3 regions of the Pseudoalteromonas sp. SR43-2 genome follow, and region 1 is predicted to be linked to each of the others. Evidence: predicted binding sites of a transcription regulator. Region 1 holds the regulator's gene; each other region holds the start of a gene.
The links. The regulator sigma-54, encoded in region 1, starts transcription at its own class of promoters, with help from an activator protein. The targets are predictions, from matches to a motif close to GTTGGCACGNNNNTNGNNT.
Positions count from the first base shown of each region.

Region 2: a site for sigma-54 is predicted at 2,746-2,764, ahead of H5120_RS17630 (BON domain-containing protein). Genes of this name have one in related genera too.
Region 3: a site for sigma-54 is predicted at 3,290-3,308, ahead of H5120_RS07660 (BON domain-containing protein). Genes of this name have one in related genera too.

Region 1 covers NZ_JACJED010000001.1:62,125-67,440, reverse strand. The annotation lists gene kdsC (3-deoxy-manno-octulosonate-8-phosphatase KdsC) at 1-457, shown strand, start outside; gene lptC (LPS export ABC transporter periplasmic protein LptC) at 454-1,008, shown strand; gene lptA (lipopolysaccharide transport periplasmic protein LptA) at 998-1,543, shown strand; gene lptB (LPS export ABC transporter ATP-binding protein) at 1,540-2,265, shown strand; gene H5120_RS00340 (RNA polymerase factor sigma-54) at 2,335-3,834, shown strand; gene hpf (ribosome hibernation promoting factor) at 3,861-4,148, shown strand; gene ptsN (PTS IIA-like nitrogen regulatory protein PtsN) at 4,153-4,605, shown strand; gene rapZ (RNase adapter RapZ) at 4,624-5,316, shown strand, end outside.
Region 2 covers NZ_JACJED010000024.1:66,975-72,290, reverse strand. The annotation lists gene H5120_RS20320 (transposase) at 1-99, shown strand, start outside; tRNA gene H5120_RS17645 (tRNA-Ile) at 694-770, opposite strand; gene H5120_RS17640 (hypothetical protein) at 1,024-1,521, opposite strand; gene H5120_RS17635 (YqaE/Pmp3 family membrane protein) at 1,913-2,071, opposite strand; gene H5120_RS17630 (BON domain-containing protein) at 2,144-2,710, opposite strand; gene H5120_RS17625 (LiaF domain-containing protein) at 3,039-3,707, shown strand; gene H5120_RS17620 (VOC family protein) at 3,746-4,162, opposite strand; gene suhB (inositol-1-monophosphatase) at 4,406-5,209, shown strand; gene H5120_RS17610 (ABC transporter substrate-binding protein) at 5,263-5,316, opposite strand, start outside.
Region 3 covers NZ_JACJED010000006.1:209,879-215,194, reverse strand. The annotation lists gene tal (transaldolase) at 1-238, opposite strand, end outside; gene yaaA (peroxide stress protein YaaA) at 464-1,243, shown strand; gene H5120_RS07665 (mechanosensitive ion channel family protein) at 1,364-2,320, shown strand; gene H5120_RS07660 (BON domain-containing protein) at 2,896-3,216, opposite strand; gene srmB (ATP-dependent RNA helicase SrmB) at 3,490-4,716, opposite strand; gene H5120_RS07650 (tRNA1(Val) (adenine(37)-N6)-methyltransferase) at 4,792-5,316, shown strand, end outside.

The DNA of each region.
Region 1 (5,316 bases):
TTCTGATGGCCGTATTTACCTTGGCAATCAAGGTGAAGAGCTAAAAGCATTTAATACAAAAGATGGTTTTGGCATTAAAGCACTTATAAACAGTGGCTTTGAAGTAGCTGTTATTACTGGTCGTCATTCACAGATAGTACAACAACGTATGAGCAGCTTAACCGTACAGCATATTTATCAAGGCCAAGAAAATAAGCTCATTGCCTATCAAGAATTAAAAGATAAACTCAACCTTAGCGATGAACAAATTGCTTATATTGGTGATGACGGTCCTGACATGCCTGTTATGGAGTTAGTAGGCTTTGCCGTTGCAGTAAATGATGCCCACCCACTTATTAAGCGTTTGTCACATTATGTAACGCAAATGCCTGGCGGTTTTGGTGCTGTGAGAGAACTCACCGATTTGCTCATGCTTGAAAATGGTAAAACATTGACTACACAAGGCACTAGTTCATGAATGCAGCGCGCATAATATTAAGCGTTTTATTCATTAGCTGTATGGTTTGGCTTTGGTACCCTTATTTTACACAAACAAATATTGTGCCTCAGGCTGAGCCAGAAGTTATTGCTAAGCCTGATTACATTGCTATTGAGCTCAAACAGACAGCCTATGATGAGCAAGGTAAAATTAGCCACAAAGTCACTGCGGCTAAAATGGAGCTATACCAGCAATTAGGTTTCACGTTTTTCGAAAAACCCATTTTTACTTTATATAACGAACAACAAACGTGGCAAATAAATGCAGACGAAGCAACATTATACGAAGATAAACAATTAATTTTAGAAGGTAATGTGGTTGCCAAAAATTTAACCGATAACGCCATGATAGACAAAATCAATGCTGATAATATTCAGGTAGATATAAAGCTATTAACAATGCGTTCGGAGCAACCCGTCATTATCACTGGACCCAATTTAAAAATCACTGGTAAAGGCCTAGAGGCCGACTTAAAAACCGAAGTGATAAAACTAATTAACCATACGCGAACCATATATTATGACCAATAAAATATTAAAATCACTTATAATTCCTACACTTATACTAGCGTTTAATAGTAGTGCTGCAGAGCAAAACACGCAACCTGCTGCCAATCAAATTTCAATAAGTGCCGACAAGCAAGAAGGTCAATTAAAAGCTAATGTCGGGATTTTTGAGAAAAACGTTGAGATAATTCACGGTAATCGCCGCATTACAGCCGATCGCCTCGAAGTACACAAACGCGATGAACTTGGTGATAATAAACAATTATTAATTGCCACAGGTAGCCCTGCGCACTTTGAAGAAAAGCAATCAGATGGCACGACTATGAGCGCCAGTGCTGACGAAGTACGTTATGATGTATCTAAGCGTTTTTTAACGCTTGTTGGTAATGCACAAGTATCGCAAGCCGGACAAAAAATAAATGCTAAAAGCATTACCTACGACATAGAGCAGCAGCTCATCAGTGCCGAAAAAGATGAAAACTCAACTGACCGCGTTCACACAATTTTAGTACCGATCGAAACTAAAAAAAGTAAAAAAGGCGATAAAGGTCAACCATGAGCACATTAAAAGCAGAACTATTGGCAAAAAGCTATAAAGGTCGTGAAGTTGTAAAAAACGTCGGCCTCGAAGTACAAGCTGGCAGTATAGTTGGCTTACTTGGCCCTAACGGTGCTGGTAAAACAACGACTTTTTATATGATCGTAGGGCTTGTTCCTAGCGACAAAGGTAAAATATCTATTGATGATAACGATATTACTCTTTTACCTATGCATAGTCGTGCTAGATTAGGCATAGGCTACTTACCGCAAGAGTCATCAATTTTTAGAAAGCTGACTGTTTATCAAAACTTAATGGCCATTTTAGAAACGCGCAAAGAACTAAATAAACAAGCCAGAGAAGATACGCTCAATAACTTATTAGATGAATTTAGCATACAACACATTCGTGATAGCCAAGGTATGGCATTATCGGGTGGAGAACGTCGTCGTGTAGAAATAGCACGAGCGCTGGCAGCAGATCCTAAATTTATATTACTGGATGAACCGTTTGCCGGTGTTGACCCTATTTCGGTATTAGATATAAAGAAAATAATAGAACATCTTAAAAATCGTGGGATTGGAGTATTAATTACCGACCATAACGTAAGAGAGACCCTTGATGTTTGCGAAAAAGCCTACATTGTTTCTCATGGGGAGCTGATTGCATCAGGTACTCCAGAACACGTATTAAATGATAAAACAGTACGCGATGTTTATTTAGGCGAGCAATTTAGGCTGTAACATTTACGCCATGTCTTTAAGCATCTGCTAGTATTAATTATAACAACATAAAAGGATTGTTAGAGATACATGAGGCAATCACTACAGCTGCGCATGGGCCAGCAACTTACAATGACTCCACAGCTGCAACAAGCTATTCGTTTGTTGCAACTCAGTACATTGGATCTCCAGCAAGAAATACAAGAAGCTCTCGACAGTAATCCACTATTAGAGGTTGAAGAGGCAGACTATTCTGAAGACGCTGCTGGTAAAAACGAGCAAAAAGCTGATACCGATGACATAACTGTTAGCGCATCTGCTGATGATGCTCCGAGCGAATATGAACAAGATACTGGTGAAGCACTTGCAAAAGACACGCTAAGTGACGACATGGCTATGGATGTTAGTTGGGATGAGTACATGAGTGCCGCTCCTGCAGCCTCATCAGGTCCAATGCCTGAAGACGAATCAATATACCAAGGCGCCTCTACTGAAACGCTCCATGAGTATTTAATGTGGCAATTACAACTAACGCCATTTAGCCCTACCGATGAAGCCATCGCTATTGCGATTGTAGAGGCCGTCGATGATTCAGGTATTTTAACATTAAGCTGCGAAGAGATTTTAGAAAGCTTTAATCAAGAAAACGAAGATGATAACGAAGTCGAACTTGATGAAATTGAAGCGGTATTAAAACGCATCCAACTGTTTGATCCTGTGGGTATTGCCGCACGTAGTTTACAAGAGTGTTTGTGTATTCAGCTTAATCAATTTGATAAAGAAACACCTTACATTAATGAAACGAAAATGATTTTAACCGAGCATATTGATCTATTAGCAGCTCGCGACTATCGTACATTAATGAAAAAAACTAAGCTTAAAGAAGAAGAGCTTAAAGAAGTGATGACACTAATACATACTCTCAACCCAAAACCTGCAGATACTATTGTAAGGGAAGAATCTGAGTATGTTATTCCTGATGTGTCAGTTAAAAAAATTAAAGGCCGCTGGGTTGTCGAATTAAACCCAGATAGCATGCCTAAAATTCGTGTTAATAGCCAATACGCGGCAATGTCTCGCACTGTAAAATCAAGTGGCGACAGCCAGTTTATCCGCTCACATTTACAAGAAGCTAAATGGTTTATTAAAAGCTTAGAAAGTAGAAACGACACGCTATTAAAAGTTACTAATTGTATTGTTAAGCAACAACAAGGCTTTTTTGAACATGGCCCTGAAGCCATGAAACCAATGGTTTTAAATGATGTCGCTGAAATGGTAGAAATGCACGAATCGACAATTTCGCGTGTGACTACTCAAAAGTACATGCATACACCCCGTGGTATATTTGAGCTTAAATATTTTTTCTCAAGCCATGTAAGTACTGAAAACGGTGGTGAATGTTCATCTACAGCAATACGTGCGCTTATCCGAAAATTAATCGCAGCAGAAAACTCAGCAAAACCATTGAGTGATAGCAAAATAGCGGATATATTGGCTGAGCAAGGAATTAAAGTAGCGAGACGTACAATCGCAAAATACCGCGAATCTCTTGCTATTCCACCGTCAAATCAGCGTAAAAGTCTGATTTAAGACGCTAAACTAAGAGGGTAATGCTTATGCAACTAAACTTAACTGGTCGTCACGTAGAATTAACCGATTCACTAAGAGACTATATTAATACTAAATTTGCGAAGCTTGAAAGACACTCTGATCATATTAATAATGTTCATGTCATTCTCGATGTAGAAAAGTTAAATCAAAAAGCAGAAGCCACAATACACGTAAGCGGTGCTGAGCTATTTGCCTCTACAGAACATCAAGATATGTATGCCGCTATTGACTCGTTGATCGACAAGCTCGATCGCCAAGTAATCAAACACAAAGAGAAGCTTGCTCGACACTAATATGATGAAATTAAGTTCACTTATATGCCAGGACTGCAGCAAAGCTGCGGTCCTTTTTAATAGCAAAAAAAGAATTTTAGAGTTCATTAGCGAACTTGCTCACGACAAACTTCCGTATTTACCGCAACAAGATATTCTTAATGCTTTAATGAGCAGAGAGAAATTAGGTAGTACAGGTATAGGGCGTGGCATTGCTATTCCTCATGGAAGAATGAGCGGTGCAGAAGAGCCTTTGGCTTTAGTGCTCGTTAGCGAAACTCCAATAAACTTTGATGCAATCGATAATCGCCCTGTTGATATTTTTGTCGCACTCATCGTACCAGATGGCGATAACCAGCAGCACTTAAAGACTCTAGCAACCATTGCTGATAAACTAAACAACAAAGATTTTTGTAAACAGTTACGCAGTGCAAAATCTGATACTGAGCTTTACCAAGTTATTGTCGATCAATCATAGTTTTATAAAGGGTGTTAAATGGAGTTAATTATCATAAGCGGCCGTTCTGGTTCTGGAAAGTCGGTTGCTTTGCGCGTTGTAGAAGATTTAGGTTATTATTGCGTTGATAATATTCCAGTAAACCTACTACCTTCATTAGTTCGCAGTGTGTCTGATAGCTACGATAAAATTGCTGTTAGCATAGATGTGCGCAACATCCCTAAAGAACAAGATGAATTTAACGATATTCTTGAATACTTACCAGGCTTTGCAAACCCTACGTTATTTTATTTAGATAGCGACGATCAGACATTGATCAAACGCTTTTCTGAAACACGCAGATTACACCCACTATCAATAGACTCGTTGCCGCTTGATTTAGCCATCAAAAAAGAAAAAGAATTACTTGATGTATTAACCACTCGCGCCGACTTTATGATAGATACGACTGATTTAAGTGTTCATCAACTCGCTGAATCTATTCGTGAAAAGATTTTAGGTAAAAAAGATAAGCAACTGATTGTCACATTTGAATCATTTGGTTTTAAACACGGTATACCAAAAGAAGCAGACTACGTATTTGATGCACGCTTTTTACCAAATCCACACTGGGAACCAGAGTTAAAGCCTTTAAATGGGTTAGATCAACCGGTTAAAGACTATTTAGCTAATCACAGCATAGTGCAAAAATTCACATGGCAAATTCAAACATTTGTACAAACGTGGTTACCG
Region 2 (5,316 bases), on a different contig from region 1:
GAAATTGTTGAATTATATTGTCATCGTTGGGAGATAGAACTTGGGTTTAGAGAAATCAAACAAACCATGCTTGATAGGCGCATACCATTTAAGAAGTAAGCGTCCAGACATGGTGCGTCAGGAGCTATGGGCCGTGTTACTCGCCTATAATTTAATACGAAGAATAATGACAATGGCGGCGACAGTCACAGGGGTATGGCCTAACCAGCTTAGCTTCTCTAGCAGTTCGATGGCTGTCATTCAGTATTTCTCGTCAGTATCTATAATGAGCCCAGGGAACATTCCAATACACTGGCAACACTTACTCAATACACTGCTCTTATTTAAGCTTCCAGCTAGACGAGAGGATAGAAGATATCCCGATGGGTTAAGCCAAAACCATCTAAGTATCCTCATAAAAAGAAAGATGCCAGTCAGCTTAACTGACTGGCATTACCCAATAGGGGCTTTTTTAATTCTGAAATTAAATGCTGAACACTGTCACTTATAAAGCAAAGCATCTGATCTAACGCTGGAATTTAATAGTGCATTCGCACTATTCCAAATTTAAGAAAGCTTAGCTTAATCTATGGATTAATTTTATTTAGATTACGTTTATTATTAGGGGTAACTAAAGAATAAAAATTACACAATATTAAATTAATGTAGCTTTAAATAATTTGGATAGGTATTTACTTGGGAAATTTGTAAAAGTGGTGGCCCCTCCCAGACTCGAACTGGGGACCTAACGATTATGAGTCGTGTGCTCTAACCAACTGAGCTAAGGGGCCAACTTTATATAACTGCCAGGCAGTTAATTTTTGAAGCGTTCAGTCACAGAGCGACTAAAGCGGGTTGCAGTATAAAAACTTTTTAGGTGCTTGTCACTACCAAAAACCTTTATTTTAACAATCAACAAGCTAACTGCTTAAATAGTAATCTTTTAAGTGGGCATAAACATAAAATGTAAGGTATTTACCGTGCTATTCACTGTATTAAATTATAAACAAAACCTATCCCATATAGTCTTTTATATTTAACCCTCTACTTTTTAAGCAAAGCTGACATATATGTGTAGGCATACAAGGCTGTAAAAAATATGCTTGGGGCTACTGTAAGTGCCAAATTAGGTGTCTGATTAATTACATTCACCATAATCACTAAGCTCGATTGAACAGTAATCGGAATAATAGGCGCAAAAAGTACACCTGCTATTTTTTTGTTACTTAAATACGAGGCGCTAGAGTTAATTGCATTATTGAAGCTTTGTCGTATTGCTACGTTTTGTGGTGTTTTAGAATGAAACATACAAATAATTGGAGTTACAAACGCAAGCGTTACATAACTAAACTTATACTTGTTGACGACCATTTCTAAAATAAAGGTAAAAAACAGCGTTACAAATCCACTATACAAACCTTGCACTAATGCAGCTTGAAGCGTAACCGATTTAGCAATGTCTGCCGCACTATTTGCCCAGTAGGCCCAACTAAAATAAAAAACGAAAGACACAACGCCTGACATTATAAGTCGAATATTCAATTAACTGCCTCAATATGCCTAAAACCTAGTTTAATGATAACACTAGAAGTGAAGGTAATATTGTCACTAAATAATAAAGTATTTGATTGTATATTATAGATGTATAAACACACTAATGTTGAAGATTTCCTAAATGGCATCAAGTCAGAATCTGAGCGCGACTGTTAGCTGGAAAGCTTATTAGTAAACAATAAGTATAGTTTTAAAATAATATTGGGAGAGAGTTAAGGAAGTAAATCAATGGGTTGAAGGGCGTTAAAAATTGGATTTAACCTAAAAAACTATCTAAAAACTATCTAAAAATTCTTTAAAAACTAATATTGTGAGCCGATCGGTACTAAAGTATTTAGCTAAACCTCAGTAGTCGGCTTACACAATATATAATCTGTCATTATTTTTTCGCAATAATGTAGATTGCATGTATTAACCCTGGGAAATAACCTAGCAGTGTTAATAGAATATTTAACCAAAAATGCATACCTAAGCCAACTTGCAAAAACACACCTAATGGCGGTAATAAAACCGAAAGTATTATACGAATAATATCCATGATAAAACTCCATTTAAATTAAACATTGAAAAGACTTAAAGCCCAGTATTACTGGGCCTTAACTATACTGTATTATTCAGCAACAATAGCTAGTTTATCAACTACGTCGCGAACATCTTCAGCATTTTTAGCAATTTTAACTGCTAGTTGCTTTTCAGCTTCAGACTCTACAGAGCCATTCAGAGTTACCACACCGTTGTCGGTATCAACATCAATGTCTGTACCACCTACTTCTGAGTCAAACAGGAAGCGAGTTGTGATTACAGTGGTGATTTTAGCGTCCGTTAGGTCGTTATCATCATCGTCCATCATGTCGGTGCTTTTATCTTCGGTGTCCATGCTTTTAACAACAGTAAGGCTGTTATCAACATCAGTTACACCATCTAGGCTAAGTACAAGTTCTTCTGCTAGCTCTTTATCGAGTTCACTATTAACTTTACCTGTAAGTACTACCTTGCCATTTTTTACATCAGTGTTAATGTCAAAGTTGTTTAGATTAGTGTTCATAAGTAGAACGGTTTCTGCCTTACCATCAATCCAAGCATCTTTACTTTCGTTTTCCCAGCTGTTTGCTTGGGCACCCATAGCCGTAGTACCAAGAACTAGAGCTGCGATAATAGATTTGTTAAATGTTTTCATAATCTTTCTCCTTTTGATTAAAGACACTTTAACTAATGCGAGCTTCAGGCCAACTTTATTTATACTTAAAATTCAAAGACTTGAATTAATTAAAAGATAAAACCTTATCTATGTTTGTGTAACTATTTACAGGCTACTCGGTAAAACTTTCTCAAATAGTGAAAATAGCTAGATAATTGCTCTTTTGGTTAATCTATCGTTAATATAACAAAACAAAAAACACCGTTAAAAAATAACCAATTGATAATTAATGAAATTATATTTGGTACGCGGTTTGCAGCCTAACTACAAGAGCAGTATCAATAGTAAATATAATAAGGAATAACTCATGTCTGTAAAAGTTGAAGACCGCCCAATAGAGCAAGTACGCGAACAAGTGATTGATCAATTAATTTATAATTACAGTCATGGTGTTATTTCTGTTGATGCATTTGAAAGACGTTTAGATAATGCGATGGATGCACCTAATAACGAAGCTCTGCTAGCCTTAGTAGAAGACTTAACACTTAATACCGATCAGCAATATAAAGCAGAAAAACAATCGCAATTTACACCACATTATAGTGCACAGCAAAACAGTGATGATGATTTTACATTACGCAGTATTTTAGGATCTAACGAGCGAAGTGGTCAGTGGGTTGTGCCAAAAAATATATATTTGAGTAACTTTATGGGATCGGTGGTGCTTGATTTTACCGATGCTATTTTTGCGCATCAAAATGTAACTATTCACGTTAACTGTATTTTTGGTAGCGATGAAATTTACGTACCAGAGCATGTCAATGTAGTGTCTAAAATGTTTTGTATTTTAAGTAGCCTTGAAAATAAATCTGTGTCGCTTAACAAACGCCAAGGCCCTACAATTCATATTGAAGGAAAGGCAGTAATGGGCTCGGTTGAAGTGAAAATAAAGCGCACAATTAAAGAAAAATTTATAAGCTTTGCAAATGAGCTAAAGACCCAGTTTGGCACGGGTAATAATAACCGCTCACTATAATTGAGTAGCAGCACTTTAGCGTGCTGCTTAGTATTTTATTATAAATCGTTATTTCGCTCGCTTGGTATATCACTTAAATATTCTACAAACTCAACTTCAAACCCTGCAGGATCAATAAAGTAGACATTCTTTCTGAAAGGATTCTCGCTACCTTGCTTGCTTAGAGTAAAACCCACTTTATTTAAGCGCATTACTACTGTGCTTAAATTATTAGTTACATAAGCAAAGTGTGCAAAACCAATTTGATGGCCCGATAAGTTTCTGTTTTCACCTTCACCATGACTGCTTATCGCAATGTAATGCGTGTCATCTCCAAAGTGTACCCAGCGTCTTGGTTTTCCATGCCAATCGCCTCTGCCCTCACTTCTAATCGACCAATGTGGAAATACAGCGCGATAAAATGTAAGCATACTATCTATATCACTCGCGACTAAGTTTACGTGCTCTAAATACATAATGTTATCCTATCAGTTAAGTTAGGAGTACGATAAAACCTCAAGTTAACTTTAGGTAAAGTGTTGTTTAAAATTAATTTATTTAAATGCAGATAATTATTTTTTAAAAATATTTAAACTTTTCAATCTTGTATAAAAAACAAACACAAGTATTTAGGGTTTATTGTTTACTTTATGGCAAAAGTCGCTAAAATACGCCGGCTGAAATATATAAACGTTCTTTTACAACCCAAAGGTAATACCATGCATCCAATGTTAAACATTGCGGTTCGCGCTGCGCGCAACGCAGGCAAAATTTTACTTCGCGCAAGTGAAGATTTATCAAAAGTTGAAGTGCAACAAAAAGGCGCTAACGACTTAGTAACTAACATTGATAAAGAAGCCGAAGCCGTAATTCGTGACACTATTTTACAGTCTTACCCTACTCACTCAATTGTTGGTGAAGAACTAGGTGAGCATAAAGGCAAGGATGATGATTACCAATGGATTGTAGATCCTATCGATGGAACAACTAACTTCATCAAAGGTATCCCTCATTACGCGGTTTCTATCGCACTTAAAGTTAAAGGTCGTTTAGACCAAGCTGTTATTTATGATCCAATTCGTGGTGAGCTTTTCACTGCATCTCGCGGTCAAGGCACTCAGTTAAACAGTAAACGTCTACGCGTTAGCAAAACTACGGTTCTTGCAGGCACTGTACTTGCTACTGGTTTCCCTTTCAAAAACAAAAACCACATGGATGCATACACTGAAGCGTTTAAAGCATTATTTGTACACACTGCTGATATTCGCCGTGCAGGTTGTTCTGCTTTAGATATGGCATACGTTGCAGCTGGCCGTGTTGATGGATTTTTTGAAATTGGTTTAAAACCTTGGAACTCTGCTGCGGGCGAACTAATGGTTAAAGAAGCGGGCGGTATGGTTGTAGATTTTGCCGGTGGTAATAACTATAACCACAGCGGCAATATTATCTGTGGTTCACCAAAACTGACTCAAGCAATTATTCGCGAAATTCGTCCAGTATTAACTGAGTCGTTACTTCGCTAATTAAATGCTATTAATAGCATACTAGAAAGGAGCCCAGGCTCCTTTTTTTGTGCCTAAAAATAAGGGTTATCTAGCTTCAACTCTACTGTTTTACCTTTTTCATAAGG
Region 3 (5,316 bases), on a different contig from region 1:
ATACGGCAAAGTAATCACATGCTAGTTCAAGTTGTTTAGCAGGCTCTTGCTCGGTTTCTTTTGCGTAGCTCCAAGCTTTATCTAGGTAAGGCTTATATGCTTCAATCTCGCTCGCTTTTAATAAAAGCGACGGGTTTGTAGTTGCATCTTCTGGTTGATGCTTTTTAATAGCTTCAATATCACCAGTGTCGGCTACGATAGATGAATGTTGTTTTAGCCTTTGTAGAGCTGAAGTCATTTGCTTTCCTCATTCCAAGCAAGTTAAAAGAAAAATCTAATCACTCTTAATATATCTAATCCATACTGCAACAGTGTGACAATGCTTGATAGGTCTTATGTCCTGATCAATAAAAAAACGGTAATGCATGGGTTCTTAAGAGAGGATTTATTTAAACAAAACGTGCTTTTCGTTTCATTTAATGTTGAAATTGACACTAAATAAATTACAAGTCAATAGCTAACTATGATCACTGTTATTTCACCTGCAAAAAATCTTGATTACGAAACGCCACCCGCAACAGACAAGTTCACTCAGCCTGAATTACTAGAGCACAGCGAAGAGCTCATGAAAGTATGCCGTGAACTAACACCAGCGCAAATTGGCAGTTTAATGAAAATTAGCGACAAGCTATCTGGGCTTAACGCAGCACGCTTTAGTGAGTGGGCACAGCCGTTTACACAAAGTAATGCTAAACAAGCAGTGCTTGCCTTTAATGGCGATGTATACGGCGGTTTAGATGCAAGTACGCTTAAAGCTAGCGAGCTTGATTACGCACAAAACCATTTACGTATCCTTTCTGGCTTATACGGCTTATTAAAACCACTTGATTTAATGCAAGCTTACCGTCTTGAAATGGGCACCAAGCTTGAAAACTCGCGTGGCAAAAACTTATACGAGTTTTGGGGCAGCGTAATAGCGAACAAACTAAACGAAGTATTAAAAGCACAAGACGCGCAATACTTAGTTAACCTTGCTTCAAACGAATACTTTAAAGCGGTAGATAAAAAAGCATTAAATGCACAAATTATTACCCCACACTTTAAAGACTGTAAAAACGGTCAATACAAGGTAATTAGCTTTTACGCTAAAAAAGCACGCGGCATGATGGCGCGCTACATTATCGAAAATAAAGTAACGCAATTAAGTCAGCTTAAAGAGTTTACTGTGGCGGGTTATTACTTTAGCCCTGAGGCAACAGTTAAAGAGCTTGAGCCGGTATTTATGCGTGACGAACAAAATTAGCTCATAAGCTTAAATAAACAATTGAAAAGCCATGCATTGCATGGCTTTTTTGATACTGGCGTTATATTTGCAACTATATCTAATATTAATGAGATTATTAATTAAATAGGTGCAAACAAAATGATCAGTATTCCGTCAGTTGGCGAAGCCGAAAAACTAATAGAGGAAAAGCTCGGAGGGTGGTTTGATGTTGTTATCAGCCATATCCCTAATTTTATAGTGGCAATTGTAATTGCCATAGTATTTTCAATATTGGCGCGCTTTGCTGGCAAGCTGATGAAAAACGTGTTGCGCCGCTCTCTCGATTCAACGCAAATTGCCGATTTAATGGCGTCAATATTTAAAGTTATTGTGTTGTGCATAGGTTTATTTATAGCGCTCGATTTTGTTGGCTTAAAAGGCACTGTTACTTCGTTACTTGCTGGTGCGGGTATTGTGGGTTTAGCCATTGGTTTTGCGTTTCAAGACATGACCGAAAACCTAATTGCAGGTATAGCAATGGGTGTACGTAAGCCATTTAAAACAGGTGACGTAATAGAAACCGATGATGTGTTTGGTTCAATACATTCTATAAACCTACGTAACACACTAATAGAGAGCTTTTACGGGCAATTAATACTGGTGCCAAACAAAGTCTTATTTAGAAATATACTCAAAAATTACACCACTTTAGGTGTTAGGCGCATAGAAGTGCCAGTGGGCATTTCGTACGGTGACGACATAGAAAAAGCAAAAGACGTTATAGTCGATAAAATTAACGAATTTGACTTTGTAATACGCAAAGACGAAACCGCCGTATACGCCGAAGGTTTTGGCGACAGCAGTATTAACTTACTGGTGTGGTTTTGGATTAAATACCCAGGCGAGCCTGACTTTATGACGGTACGCCACAAAGGTGTTGTTGCCGTTAAGCAAGCATTAGACGAAGCTGATATTAGTATTCCTTTCCCAATTCGTACGCTCGACTTTGGCATTAAAGGGGGTGAAAAACTTGATGCCATGATAAGCGATAAAATAAGCCAGCAGTCATCCAATAAAGACAGTAGCGACGGTGCTGACTCTAGCCAAAGTGAGTAATTTAGTTAAAACTCATTAGGCAAAAGCATTGGGAAATAGTTACTTACCAATAGCGCATTTTTACAGAGTAAAAATGCGCTTTTTTTATAAACGGATTATTAGCTAAAAGTTTAAATACCTAGTTTTGTGTTTATTGAATATCAATTCTGATTAGTTGCGTTTGGCCATGGGAGTATTAACAAGTAAAAGTAGTGTTTACCCAACGATTTTTTTACTGCCTTGCCGCACACTCTGAAATAACGCTCTCATCTATTTCAATAACTAAATAAATCATCTTTTTTAAGCCAGTTAGGTCGGCTAAAGAATGTGTGTAAGCTTTTTCAGTATCAATTGGGTTAACTTAAGGGTTAAAAGAGCGAAGACAAACACGCTAGCATCAATTCTAAATCTATCTTCTTAAGTATAAGTGTGAGCTATCGCTTTAGGGTGAGGAATAATCGTATTGCTTAGGCTTTATTTTATCTTTTTCACAGCTGTAAAACTTGCCTTAAAAAGAATATAAAAAAGCGCAGCTTGTGTTGGAGTAACAAGCCGCGCTTATGAATTAGTTATACAAATAGGTTTTGTGGTGCGTATTAAATAACGCTAATTTTGTTACGAATGATTTTAACCCCATCTATATTTTCTAAAAACTTTTGAGCTAGTGCGCGCTGAAAACCAGTTTGTGCTTCACCGTATAAATCTACTTCACCATTTTTTACCTGCACACGAATATCACTTAACGCCAGGTTAGGGTTAGTTCGTAGGGTGTTGGTGATAGTTTGTTGTAGGTTAGGTTGAGTGGCTACACTGCTTACTACGGCCATGTTGGTTGCTGCACTTACCTTTGTAGCGCAAGCTAATAAAAATAAACAACAAAATGATACTAAAGCGATAGTTAACTTGAAGCGGTTCATAACTTAATCCTTACATTACGGTGAATAGTGCAGCCACAAAATGGAAATTCCATCGGCTAGGTTATCTTTGTAGTTACAATTTCGGTGCCAATATTAACGCTATGAAATATAAGGTAATTTTATTAAGTGGGAATTAAGGTGGGCAAAAATTACATTTAAATGAGTATGAGTTACATGCTTGGGTTACATATGTAACAGGTACAAACACCAGAGCCTGTAAGGCTTGCATTAAAAAAGCCGACAAAAGTCGGCTTAGAATAAAAATATGTTAGGTTACTTTTTCTTTTTAACCTTGGCCTTTTTCTTGGCTTTCATTTTTACTGGATCTTTACGCTTTTTAGCCGGCGGCTTAGCTTCTTTATGCTGTGGCTCAACACCTTTAATTACACGGCGTTTTAGTTTTTGTTCAACGTAGCGCTCTACTTTATACAAAATACCAATGTCGTGTGCTTCAACTAATGATATTGCAATCCCTTTTTTACCAGCACGGCCAGTACGACCAATACGGTGTACGTATACGTCGGCAGTGCGCGGCATATCAAAGTTAATAACGTGGCTAATGTCAGATACGTCAATACCACGTGCAGCTACGTCGGTAGCAATTAAGATACGTGTTTTGCCACTGTGGAAGTTTTCCATGGCTTTCATACGTTTGTCTTGTGGCATTTCGCCGCGTAACCAAGCTGCTTTAACGCCATTATTGGTTAGCTCGCCAATCAGTGTTTCTAAACGCTCACGGGTTTTAACAAACACAATTGCTTTAGTCACGTCTGGACCATTTAAGGTATTTACTAAAAGCTCTAGTTTGTGATGATAGTCATCGGCTAAATGTACCCACTGGTGAATTTTAGCTTTTTCTTTACGTGACGATTCAGCTTCAAGCAGTGCAGGGTCGTTTAATGTTTTTTCAGCAAACCTTTCTACGCTGTCACCTTCGAGTGTTGCTGAGAATAAAAAACATTGGCGACGATTTTTAGCTTCGTCACAAATACGGCTCATTTCTTTTTTGAAACCCATGTCTAACATGCGATCTGCTTCATCGATAATAAGCATTTCTACGTGTTCAGCATGAAAGTTTTCGGTTTCTAGGTATTCCATTAATCGACCTGGTGTGGCGATTAAAATATCGTTATTTTTTTCGAAAATTTCTTTATGCGTGCCGTAGTTAATACCGCCTGTTACTACACCAATTTTTAGGTGTGTGCGTTTAGCTAGCAGTTCACATTGTTCATGAATTTGATAAGCCAACTCACGAGTCGGGGTCATAACGAGGACGCGCGCAAAACCAGGATCACGACGTGGGAAATCCAGTAAGTACTGAATAGCCGGAATTAAAAATGCCGCTGTTTTACCTGTACCAGTAGGCGCAGATGCTAAAATATCGCGCCCCTGTAGTGCTTCAGGAATAGCTTGTTGTTGAATGCTGGTTGGCGTCTCGTAGCCCATTTTATTAATGGCATCGAGTAGCTTGTTATCAAGATCAAATTCAGAAAATTGCATAGAGTGTCTAAAATAAGGGACAATTACCCTGATTATACGCGCTATGCTGCGCTTGGTGAATGAAAAGGTGAAAAAATGTCTGGTTTTGTATTTAAACAATTTAAAGTTGAACACGACCACTGTGCAATGAAAGTTTCTACCGATGGCATTTTGCTTGGCGCATGGGCTAATTTAAGCGATGCAAAGTCATTACTTGATATAGGCACAGGCACCGGCTTACTAGCATTAATGTGTAAGCAGCGCAGTAATGAGCTTGATATAACTGCGGTAGAAATTGACGAAAGCGCCTATACCCAAGCATTACAAAATGTAGCTAATAGCCCGTGGCCAACTATAAGTATTACGCACCAAACTATTCAACGCTTTAGTAGTGAAGTTAAATTTGACGTGGTTATCTCTAATCCACCGTATTTTAATCACAGTTTAAAAGGCGATAATGTTGCGCGTAATACCGCACGCCATACCGACGGCCTAAGTTTTGAAGAGTTAATTAATGCGTTTAAACATTTAAGCCATAGTGGTTCCCGCTTTAGCTTAATACTCCCAAGCGTTGAAGGCGCATTATTTATTGAGCTTGCTACTCAAAATGGGCTTTATTTA